DNA from 4 places in the Arthrobacter sp. YAF16 genome. Region 1 is predicted to be linked to each of the others. Evidence: riboswitches for the same ligand, from Rfam matches in the RefSeq annotation. Region 1 holds a riboswitch; each other region holds the start of a gene.
What was found. Region 1 has a riboswitch for thiamine pyrophosphate ahead of AB4Y91_RS00185 (ECF transporter S component). Riboswitches for the same ligand answer to the same signal wherever they lie in the genome.

Region 1 (2,191 bases):
CGCCGCCGGCGGCGATATGGCTTAGACCAGGTCCTGGGTCTTGGCGAAGCGGGTGATCGCCCGCTGCGTGCCGCGGTTGGCGAGGACCTGGATGATGGCGCTGACCGAGGCCGAAATGAGGGCGAAGGTCAGGGCCTGGCGCAGGGTGGTGGGGACGTCGTCGTCGTGGCCCTTGGGCGGTTTGTTGCCGGTGGTCTTTTCCCAGACGGTGTCGACTACCTTGGTGCCGACGAAGCCGGCGAGGAGGCTGACGCCGGTGCCAAGCAGTTTGATGAAGATGTTCATACTTCGTACTCCTTGCGGGAGGAAACAGGGCTTCCCCTAGCCTAGCGTCCCCGGGCGGCCGAGGATTTCGGTCAGTGCCTCGACCACCAGCTCGTGGTCGTCCTTCTGCGGCAGCCCCGACACCGTGACGGTGCCTACCACCCCGGTTCCGCGCAGGTAGATGGGGAACGAGCCGCCGTGGGCTGCAAACTCCCGCTGGTCGAACCAGGCGTTGTCCTCGATCCTCTGACCGGCAGCACGCGCCCGCAGGCCCACCAGCAGCGACGGGACTTCATACCGCACCGCGGTGCGCTGTTTGGCCTTGATCCAGCGCTCATTGTCCGGGGTGGCGCCCTCCAGTGCGGCGTGGAAGAGGACCTGATCGCCCTTGCTGATGTCGATGGCGATCGGGTAGGAGCGCTGGCGGCCGAGTTGGACCAGGAGGAGGCCCAGGTCCAGCGCGTCGTCCTTGCTGAAGGACCGGAACTGCAGTTCGTCGATTTCGGCCAGGATGCGGCCGATGAGCGCGGCCAGGGATCCCGGCGGCTGTGGTTCCGCGGAGTCCGGGTCGTACTCGGGGGAAGGCACTGGTGCGTCGGTCATGGGACTCAGCTTCCGTTAGGTGGCCGCCGCCGCGCAAGCCCAACTGACTCGCAGTTGTTGCCGTTATGAGCCCTCAAAACGACAACGACTGCGAGTCACTTGGGAGTGCCGCCGGGTGTAAACTGAGCCAGCCCACAAGGGCGATTTAGATACGACAGGGGAGCGCCGCCGTCGGGCATCACTGGAGAAATCCAAGGTAACCGTAGGTGGGCGCTGAGAGTGCGGACAGCCGCAGACCCTCGAACCTGATCCGGTTAGTACCGGCGCAAGGGAGTCGAGTTCTCAGGGTGCCCGGCACCCGTGGCGAAGGCCGCGGTGCCGCCGGAGCACCCTCCCCTCCTGTTCCTCAGGAGGACGATATGACTGACATTTCTGCGAAGCAGACACTGACCACCGGCAAATACAGCTGGCGCGTGGTCGACATTGTGGTGGCCGCGTTGATCGCTGTTGCCGGCGGTGTGATTTTCTGGGCCTGGTCCCAGGGTTCCAACCTTGTTTCCGTCCCGCTCAACGCGGTCTACCCGCCGCTGACCGGGCTCTACGCCGGCGGCTGGATGATCCCGGCGGTGCTGGGCATGCTCGTTATCCGCAAGCCCGGGGCGGCGCTGTTCTGCGAAGCGGTGGCCGCCACCGGCGAGCTGATCATGGGCTCGCAGTACGGCACCACCGTGCTGATCTCCGGCATCCTGCAGGGCCTGGGCGCCGAACTCATCTTTGCCGCGTTCCTGTACAAGAAGTTCAACCTTCCGGTGTCCCTGCTGGCCGGTGCCGGCGCGGGCCTGTTCTGCGGCCTGAACGACTCCTTCCTGCCCTGGGGCTGGAACATCGCGTACGAAACCGGTGACAAGCTCGCCTACATCGTCTTCTGCGCCATCTCCGGAGCGGTGATTGCCGGGGGACTGTCCTGGCTCGCCACCCGCGGCCTGGCCAAGACCGGGGTGCTGGCCTCGTTCGGGTCCCGCAAGGCGGCATCGGAACCCGTCTTCTCCTGATGCCCGCACACGCATGAGGTCTGTCGACGACGTACGCCCGGCCGCGGTCAGCGCCCGCGGCTGGGGCTGGCGGCACGCCGGCCGGGCCCGGGCCGCCGTGAGCGGCCTGGACCTGGACATCCGCCCGGGCGAGCGCGTGCTGTTGCTGGGCCCGTCCGGCGCCGGCAAGTCCACGCTGTTGCACGCCCTGGCCGGTGTGCTGGGGGACAGCACTGCGGCAGCCGCGTCCGCTGCTGCTTCCGCTGATGCCGAGGACTCCGATGAGACCGGCAGCCTGCTGATCGACGGAGCCCCGCCCAGGGCCCGGCGCGGGCGGGCCGGGCTGATGCAGC
Region 2 (2,191 bases), 1.3 Mb from region 1:
CGACTTCGAGGCACTGCTGCGCCGAGCGGGACCAGAAGAGTTGTTCGGCTTCCGACGGCGCCAGGGCCGCCGCGCGGGACAGCACCCGGGAGTAGCCGTTGAGGTACAGGGCGTCCTGGCCGAGGTAGTAGGCGAACTCGGGTTCCGGCAAGGTACCGTCCGCGAGCCCCCGAATGAAGTCCAGGCCGTAGATCGCGTCCAGCCCGTCCGCCGCGTGCCCTGCCAGCAGCGTGGCGAACTCGCCCTCGGCAGGAAGCTGGGGTGCCGCAGCGTGCTGCAGGTGGTGGAAGTGGTGCACGGGGCCGTTGCCGGATCCGACCTCCAGGCGTCCGGCTTCCCGCAACGCACCCAGCAGCCACGGCTTGACCTCCCGCAGCGCTGCCTCCCAGTCCCCCGTCCGGGCCTGGACCGTGGCCAGAGCCGAGGACAGCGAGCAGCCGGTGCCGTGGCTGTTGCGGGTGTCGATCCGCTCGCCCGGCACCACCACCGTCTGCTGGCCGAGCACTCCCCCGGTGTTGACGAGCGCGTCCGGGCAACCGCCGTCGTTCTGGGCGCCGTCGCTCTGGGCTCCGCCGGCCGGCAGGTGGCCTCCCTTGACCAGAACCGTGGTGCCGGCCAGGGCCGCGAGCCGCTTGCCCTGTTCCAGCGCACTGGCCCAGTCCGCGGCGGGCGGCTCCCCCAGCAGCATGCCCAGCTCGGCCAGGTTCGGTGTGATGAGGTCCGCCAGTGGCAGGAGAGCCCGCAGCGCGGTTTCGGCCGATTCCTGGAGCAGCCGGTCGCCGCTCGTCGCCACCATCACCGGGTCCAGGACCACGACGCCGGGGCGCACCTTTTCGAGCCAGGCCCGGACGGCGTCGATCACCGAGTCGTCGCCGAGCATACCGATCTTGACGGCGTCGATGGTGATGTCGTCGCTGATGGCCTCCAGCTGGGCGGTCAGGAACGCTGCCGGCGGTACATGCACCGACCGGACGCCCTGGGTGTTCTGGGCGGTCAGGGCTGTGATGGCAGCCATCCCGTAGCCGCCGTTCGCGGCAATGCTCTTCAGGTCGGCCTGGATGCCGGCACCGCCGGAGGGGTCCGAGCCCGCGATGGCCAGCACCCGCGGAATCCGCGGCGGCGTTGAGGCCCCGCCGTCGGGCTCCGGGAAGACGGACTGCAGGAAGGCTGAGGTTCGGCTAGATGCAGGCTGGGTTGTTGAAGACAAGAGACATCCCTTCGCCGGTGCTAACCGGACAGGTTCAACGGGTCTGGATCTCAGCCGGCTCGATGCGCGGCACCCCGTGTCAGTCCCCCAGCCTAGCGTTCCTCGCCGGCAACCCCGCTAAATTTCAGCCCGTCCCCTTAACGCACTCGCGGGTTCCGTCCGGGGTCGACGTGATGTTACGTCGATCCCGGACGGAACCCGCGAGTGGTGGTGCCTGCTTGGTCCTAGAGCTCCGACGCCGGGACGCCGACGCCGAGGATGATCGGCTCGTTGGCGGCGGGCTTGGCGGCCACCTTCGCCGGCTCCGGGGCCTTGGCCTCATGGACCGAGACGGCCTCAACCGACGGAGCGGTCTCGCGCTGCTGCACGGACGTCTCGTTGGCGGCGCCCTGGGCTCGGCTGGCGCTCCGGTTCCGGCGCACCCGTCGGGGTCCGGTGGTGTCCGGGGCCTGGGCCTGGGCCGCAGGGGCCTTGCGGGCTTCCTGGCGTACCGGGGCCTGGGCCGCAGGAGCCTTGCGGGCTTCCTGGCGGGCCGGCGCCTGGGCCGCGGGGGCCTTCGCAGCTTCCTGGCGAGCCGGGGCCGGGGCCTCGGCCTCGGCGGTACGTACACTCGGCGGCTGGATCCGCGCCGTCCTGGCGCGGCCGCGGCCCCGGGTGGCGCGGGACGGCGCTGCAGCTGCAGGCGCAGCGTGCTCCGCCGCGTGCTCGGCCGTGGGAACCTCGGCTGCGGGCGACTCGGCAACCGGAGCCGCGGCGGCTGGCTTGCCGGTCTCGGCGTCGCCCAGGTGGGCGAACGCTTCGGTCAGCAGGTCCAGGGTCAGCGCGGGCTGCGGGGTTTCCTCGGCGTGCTCGACGAAGGGCAAGGCAACCTGTTCGCCGCCGAAGGTCAGCACGGCCGCGGGACGACCCGCTGCCTCCTCCGACGAAGCGAGTTCCACGGCGGCGTCGAGCGCGGCCTGGCGGGTTTCGGCGTCGGGAGCTGCT
Region 3 (2,191 bases), 1.2 Mb from region 1:
CGCCGGCGGGGAGCCCGGCGCCGTGCAGGGCCTCAAGTTCGTCGACGATGCGCCCGTGCTTGATCACACTCCCCGCGTCCGTCCCGGCGTAGATGGCGACCCCGGCCTCATACGCCTCGAGGATCCGTTCGGCGCGGCGTTCCCAGAGCCCCAGCATGTGCGCCGCGTAGCGGGGGAACTTTGCCTTGGCCTGGGCCGCGATGTCCGGGAAAGTGGCGATGTTGATCAGGGTGGGGACAATCGGGACACCCTGTTCGACGAAGCGCGGCAAGTGCCGGGGAAGCAGCCCGGTTCCGTGTTCGATGCAGTCGATGCCGGCGTCGAGCATGTCATCGAGGGTGTCCTCCGCGAAGCAGTGCGCCGTGACGCGGGCGCCTTCGTCGTGGGCGGCCCGGACCGCGTCCCTGACGCTCCGGGCCGGGAAACTCGCAGCGAGGTCGCCGGCGTCGCGGTCGATCCAGTCCCCCACCAGCTTGACCCAGCCGTCCCCCGCGCGGGCCTGCTTGCGTACGGCCTCCACGAGGTCCTCGGGTTCCACCTCGACGGCGAAGCCCCGCAGGTACCGCCGCGTCCTGGCGATGTGCCGCCCGGCGCGGAGAATGCGTGGCAGCTCGCGCCGTTGCTGGATCCAGCGGGTGTCATGAACGGCGCCGGCGTCGCGGACCAGCAGGGTACCGGCGTCGCGATCGGTCAGGGCCTGCCGCTCGGCAACGTCCTCGGGAACATCCCCGCCGGGTCCGAGCCCGATATGGCAGTGCGCATCGACCAGCCCGGGGATCACCCAACCGTCCAGGACCAGGTCCGGCGCGGCCGCGGGGCGCCGGAAGGTCAGGCGGCCGTCCACGGCCCACAGCCCGCGCCGCTCTTGGTCGGCTCCGGTGAGGACCGGGCCGCTGAACTCGATGATGCCGCTCATGGCCTAAAGCCTAATCCGCATCGCGATCCGCGGGCCAAGCCCGCCCAGCCCCCCAGCCCCTCGACGGCTTCCCGTCGGGCTGTGGTAGCTTCGTCTACGACCACACGGGTGCCCTTGCAGGGGCTGAGATCGGGCTGACGCAGCCTGCGACCGTTGAACCTGTCCGGGTAATGCCGGCGAAGGAAGTGAGTATCTCTTTGAGCGCAACAAATCCACAGCAGAGCCCTGCCCAGAATGGGAACAGCGCCGCAGCAGCTACCGTGACGCAGTCCCTGAAGTCGCATGCCCTCGCGTACGTCGAGGACGGCGGGATCCGCGTCCCGGTAACCGAAATCGCCCTGGCACCGTCCCCTGGCGGCGTCGGGAATCCTCCGTTCCGGGTCTACCGCACCGCGGGCCCGGGCAGCGACCCGGTGGTGGGACTCGCCGCTTTCCGCCGTGACTGGATCGCCGGGCGCGCGGACACGGAGCCGTACAGCGGCCGGGAACGCACTCTGCTCGACGACGGCAAGTCCGCGGTCAGGCGCGGCGCCGCCTCGGCTGAATGGCGGGGCGCACCGCCCGAGCCGCGTCGCGCCGTCGAAGGCCGAACGGTTACCCAGATGCATTATGCGCGGCACGGCATCGTGACACCGGAGATGCGTTTCGTCGCGCTGCGGGAGAACTGCGACGTCGAGCTTGTCCGCGGCGAAGTCGCCGCCGGCCGGGCCATCATCCCAAGCAACATCAACCACCCGGAGTCCGAGCCGATGATCATCGGGAAGGCGTTCCTGGTGAAGATCAACGCGAACATCGGCAACTCCGCGGTAAGCAGTTCCATCGCCGAGGAGGTCGACAAGCTCCAATGGGCCACGCAATGGGGGGCGGACACGGTGATGGACCTTTCGACCGGGGACGACATCCATACGACCCGCGAATGGATCATCCGCAACTCGCCCGTCCCCATCGGCACCGTCCCGATCTATCAGGCACTGGAGAAGGTGAACGGCGAAGCAAACGCCCTGACCTGGGAGATCTTCCGTGACACGGTGATCGAACAGTGCGAGCAGGGCGTCGACTACATGACGATCCACGCCGGGGTGCTGCTGCGGTACGTCCCGTTGACCGCCAACCGGGTCACCGGCATCGTGTCCCGCGGAGGTTCCATCATGGCTGGGTGGTGCCTCGCACACCACCAGGAGAACTTTCTCTACACGCATTTCGACGAGTTGTGCGAAATTTTCGCCCGCTACGACGTCGCCTTCTCACTCGGCGACGGCCTGCGGCCGGGGTCGA
Region 4 (2,191 bases), 750 kb from region 1:
TATTCGCCCACCCTGCACGACCGGGCGGTGCTGGGCCGCCTCGCCGTCATCGAGTTCCAGCATTTTGAACTGGTCTGCGCGAAGCTGGCGGAGATGGGTCTTGACGCGGAGGAGGCCATGCTGCCGTTCCAGCCTTCGGTGGACCACTTCCATGAGCGCACCCGCCCCGCCGACTGGCACGAGTCGCTCATGAAGGCCTACGTGATCGACACGGTCTCCGCGGACTTTTACCGGTCCATTTCGGGCTATGTCGACGCCGGGACGGCCGGGCTGATCGAACTGGTCCAGGCGGCCGGGGACGCGACGGTTGTGCTGCGGGACCGGCTCAAGGCCGCGCTCGCCGACGATCCGCGGCTGGCGTCCCGGCTGGCCCTGTGGGCTCGGCGGTTGCTCGGCGAAGCGCTTACCCAGGCCCAGCGGGTCAGCGTGGAGCACGCCTTCCTCGGCGGCCTGACCGGCACGGACGAGGACCGGGCCGGTGAACTCGCCCGCGCCCTGACCGCCGAGCTTGCCGCCGCCCATTCCCGTCGGATGTCAGAGCTGGGACTAGCCGGCTAGTTGTCCGCGGCGCCGCTGTGGACGTCGGCGTCGGCGTCCGCCCCGGCGTCGAGCGCGGCGAGCAGGGCACGCGCGGCCCCGGCAGGATCAGCGGCCTCGGTAATCGCCCGGACCACCACAATCCTTCTGGCTCCGGCGTCGACCACCTGCGCCACGTTGCCCAGGTCGATGCCGCCGATCGCGAACCACGGCACCACCCCGGCGACTTTCCCGACATCGGCGGCCTCGGCCCGGCCGATCGCCGCGGCGGCGTAGCGCACCAGGTCCAGCCCGACGGCGGCGCGGCCAGGCTTGGTGGGGGTGGCCCAGACCGGGCCCACGCAGAAGTAGTCCAGCCCGCCCCGGCCCGGGGACGCCGCGATGGCCGCATCCACCTGTTCCGGCGTGTGCGTGGACATGCCGATCACGGTGCCCTTGCCCAGGAAATCCCGGGCAGCGGCAAACGGGATGTCCTTTTGCCCAATGTGGAACACCGGCGCCCCTGCCAGTGAGGCCAGGTCGGCACGGTCGTTCACCGCCCAGAGCCGGCCGTGCCGCCGCGCCACGGAGTGCAGGACCTCCAGCAGCTCAAGCTCCTCGGCCGCCTCCAGCGACTTGTCCCGCAACTGGATGATGTCGACGCCGCCGGAAAAGGCAGCGTCAACGAAGTCCTCGAAGTCACCGCGCTCCTTCCGGGCATCGGTGCACAGGTACAGGCGGGCGGTGGTGTGGACATCCTGGCTCATGCCCCAAGCCTAGTTCCTCTAAACTGGGCGCATACCGCGGGAGCCCGCGCGGGCCGCCAGACGGCCGACGGGCTGAGAGGGCGTCAGAGCCGACCGCTTGACCTGATCCGGCTAGTACCGGCGTAGGGAAGGAACCCATGGACGTATCCGTCGCACCACCCGCCACACCACCGGGCCCATCCTCGGATTATTACGACGTCGTCGTGATCGGCGGGGGAGTGATCGGCCACGGCATCGCCTGGGAGGCCCGCCGTTCGGGCCGTACCGTCGCGCTGGTCGACGACGCCCCCGGCACCGGCGCCAGCTGGGCTGCCGCCGGCATGCTGGCGCCCGTGAGTGAACTCCACTACCAGGAGGAGGAGCTCCTTGCCCTGATGCTGGAAGCCTCAGGGCTGTGGCCGCAGTTCGCCGCCGGCCTGGCCGGCGGCAGCACTGACGGCGGCGGCACCGGATATCTCACGACGCCGACCCTCGCCGTCGGCGCGGACGCGGCCGACCGCCGGGCGCTCGCCGACCTGCGGGCCGCGCAGCAGGCCTGCGGCCTGGCCGTGGAGCCGCTGACCGTCCGTGAAGCACGCAGCCGCGAACCGTTGCTCAGCCCCGGTATCTCCTGCGCCTTCGACATCCCGGCCGACCACCAGGTGGATCCGCGCCGGCTGCTGGCCAGGATTCGGTCACTGCTGGCCACCGACAGCCGGTTCACGGCCGTGCCCCGCCGCGCGGCCGGGCTGCTCTGGCAGGGCGGCCGCGTCGCCGGCATCCGTTTCGAGGGCGGCGGAGAACTCCGCGCCGGCGAGACGGTCGTAGCCAACGGCCTGGCCGCGGCGGAACTGCAGGGCCTGCCCGGGGGACTGTCCCTGCCGCTGCGTCCGGTCTACGGGGACATCCTGCGGCTCCGGATCCCGGCA

Region 2: it holds a riboswitch for thiamine pyrophosphate, as region 1 does, so the genes downstream of both, AB4Y91_RS06090 (bifunctional hydroxymethylpyrimidine kinase/phosphomethylpyrimidine kinase) here and AB4Y91_RS00185 (ECF transporter S component) in region 1, are expected to answer to the same signal.
Region 3: it holds a riboswitch for thiamine pyrophosphate, as region 1 does, so the genes downstream of both, thiC (phosphomethylpyrimidine synthase ThiC) here and AB4Y91_RS00185 (ECF transporter S component) in region 1, are expected to answer to the same signal.
Region 4: it holds a riboswitch for thiamine pyrophosphate, as region 1 does, so the genes downstream of both, thiO (glycine oxidase ThiO) here and AB4Y91_RS00185 (ECF transporter S component) in region 1, are expected to answer to the same signal.

Annotation. Positions count from the first base shown of each region.
Region 1 is NZ_JBFRDC010000001.1:40,261-42,451, forward strand. Features, by position in the region: gene AB4Y91_RS00175 (DUF4235 domain-containing protein) at 22-285, opposite strand; gene AB4Y91_RS00180 (heme-degrading domain-containing protein) at 322-867, opposite strand; TPP riboswitch at 1,014-1,157, shown strand; gene AB4Y91_RS00185 (ECF transporter S component) at 1,227-1,859, shown strand; gene AB4Y91_RS00190 (ABC transporter ATP-binding protein) at 1,873-2,191, shown strand, end outside.
Region 2 is NZ_JBFRDC010000001.1:1,302,513-1,304,703, reverse strand. Features, by position in the region: gene AB4Y91_RS06090 (bifunctional hydroxymethylpyrimidine kinase/phosphomethylpyrimidine kinase) at 1-1,162, opposite strand, end outside; TPP riboswitch at 1,197-1,294, opposite strand; gene AB4Y91_RS06085 (Rne/Rng family ribonuclease) at 1,432-2,191, opposite strand, start outside.
Region 3 is NZ_JBFRDC010000001.1:1,215,532-1,217,722, reverse strand. Features, by position in the region: gene AB4Y91_RS05640 (amidohydrolase family protein) at 1-916, opposite strand, end outside; TPP riboswitch at 1,011-1,118, shown strand; gene thiC (phosphomethylpyrimidine synthase ThiC) at 1,087-2,191, shown strand, end outside.
Region 4 is NZ_JBFRDC010000001.1:788,640-790,830, forward strand. Features, by position in the region: gene AB4Y91_RS03775 (ferritin-like fold-containing protein) at 1-558, shown strand, start outside; gene thiE (thiamine phosphate synthase) at 555-1,283, opposite strand; TPP riboswitch at 1,310-1,430, shown strand; gene thiO (glycine oxidase ThiO) at 1,421-2,191, shown strand, end outside.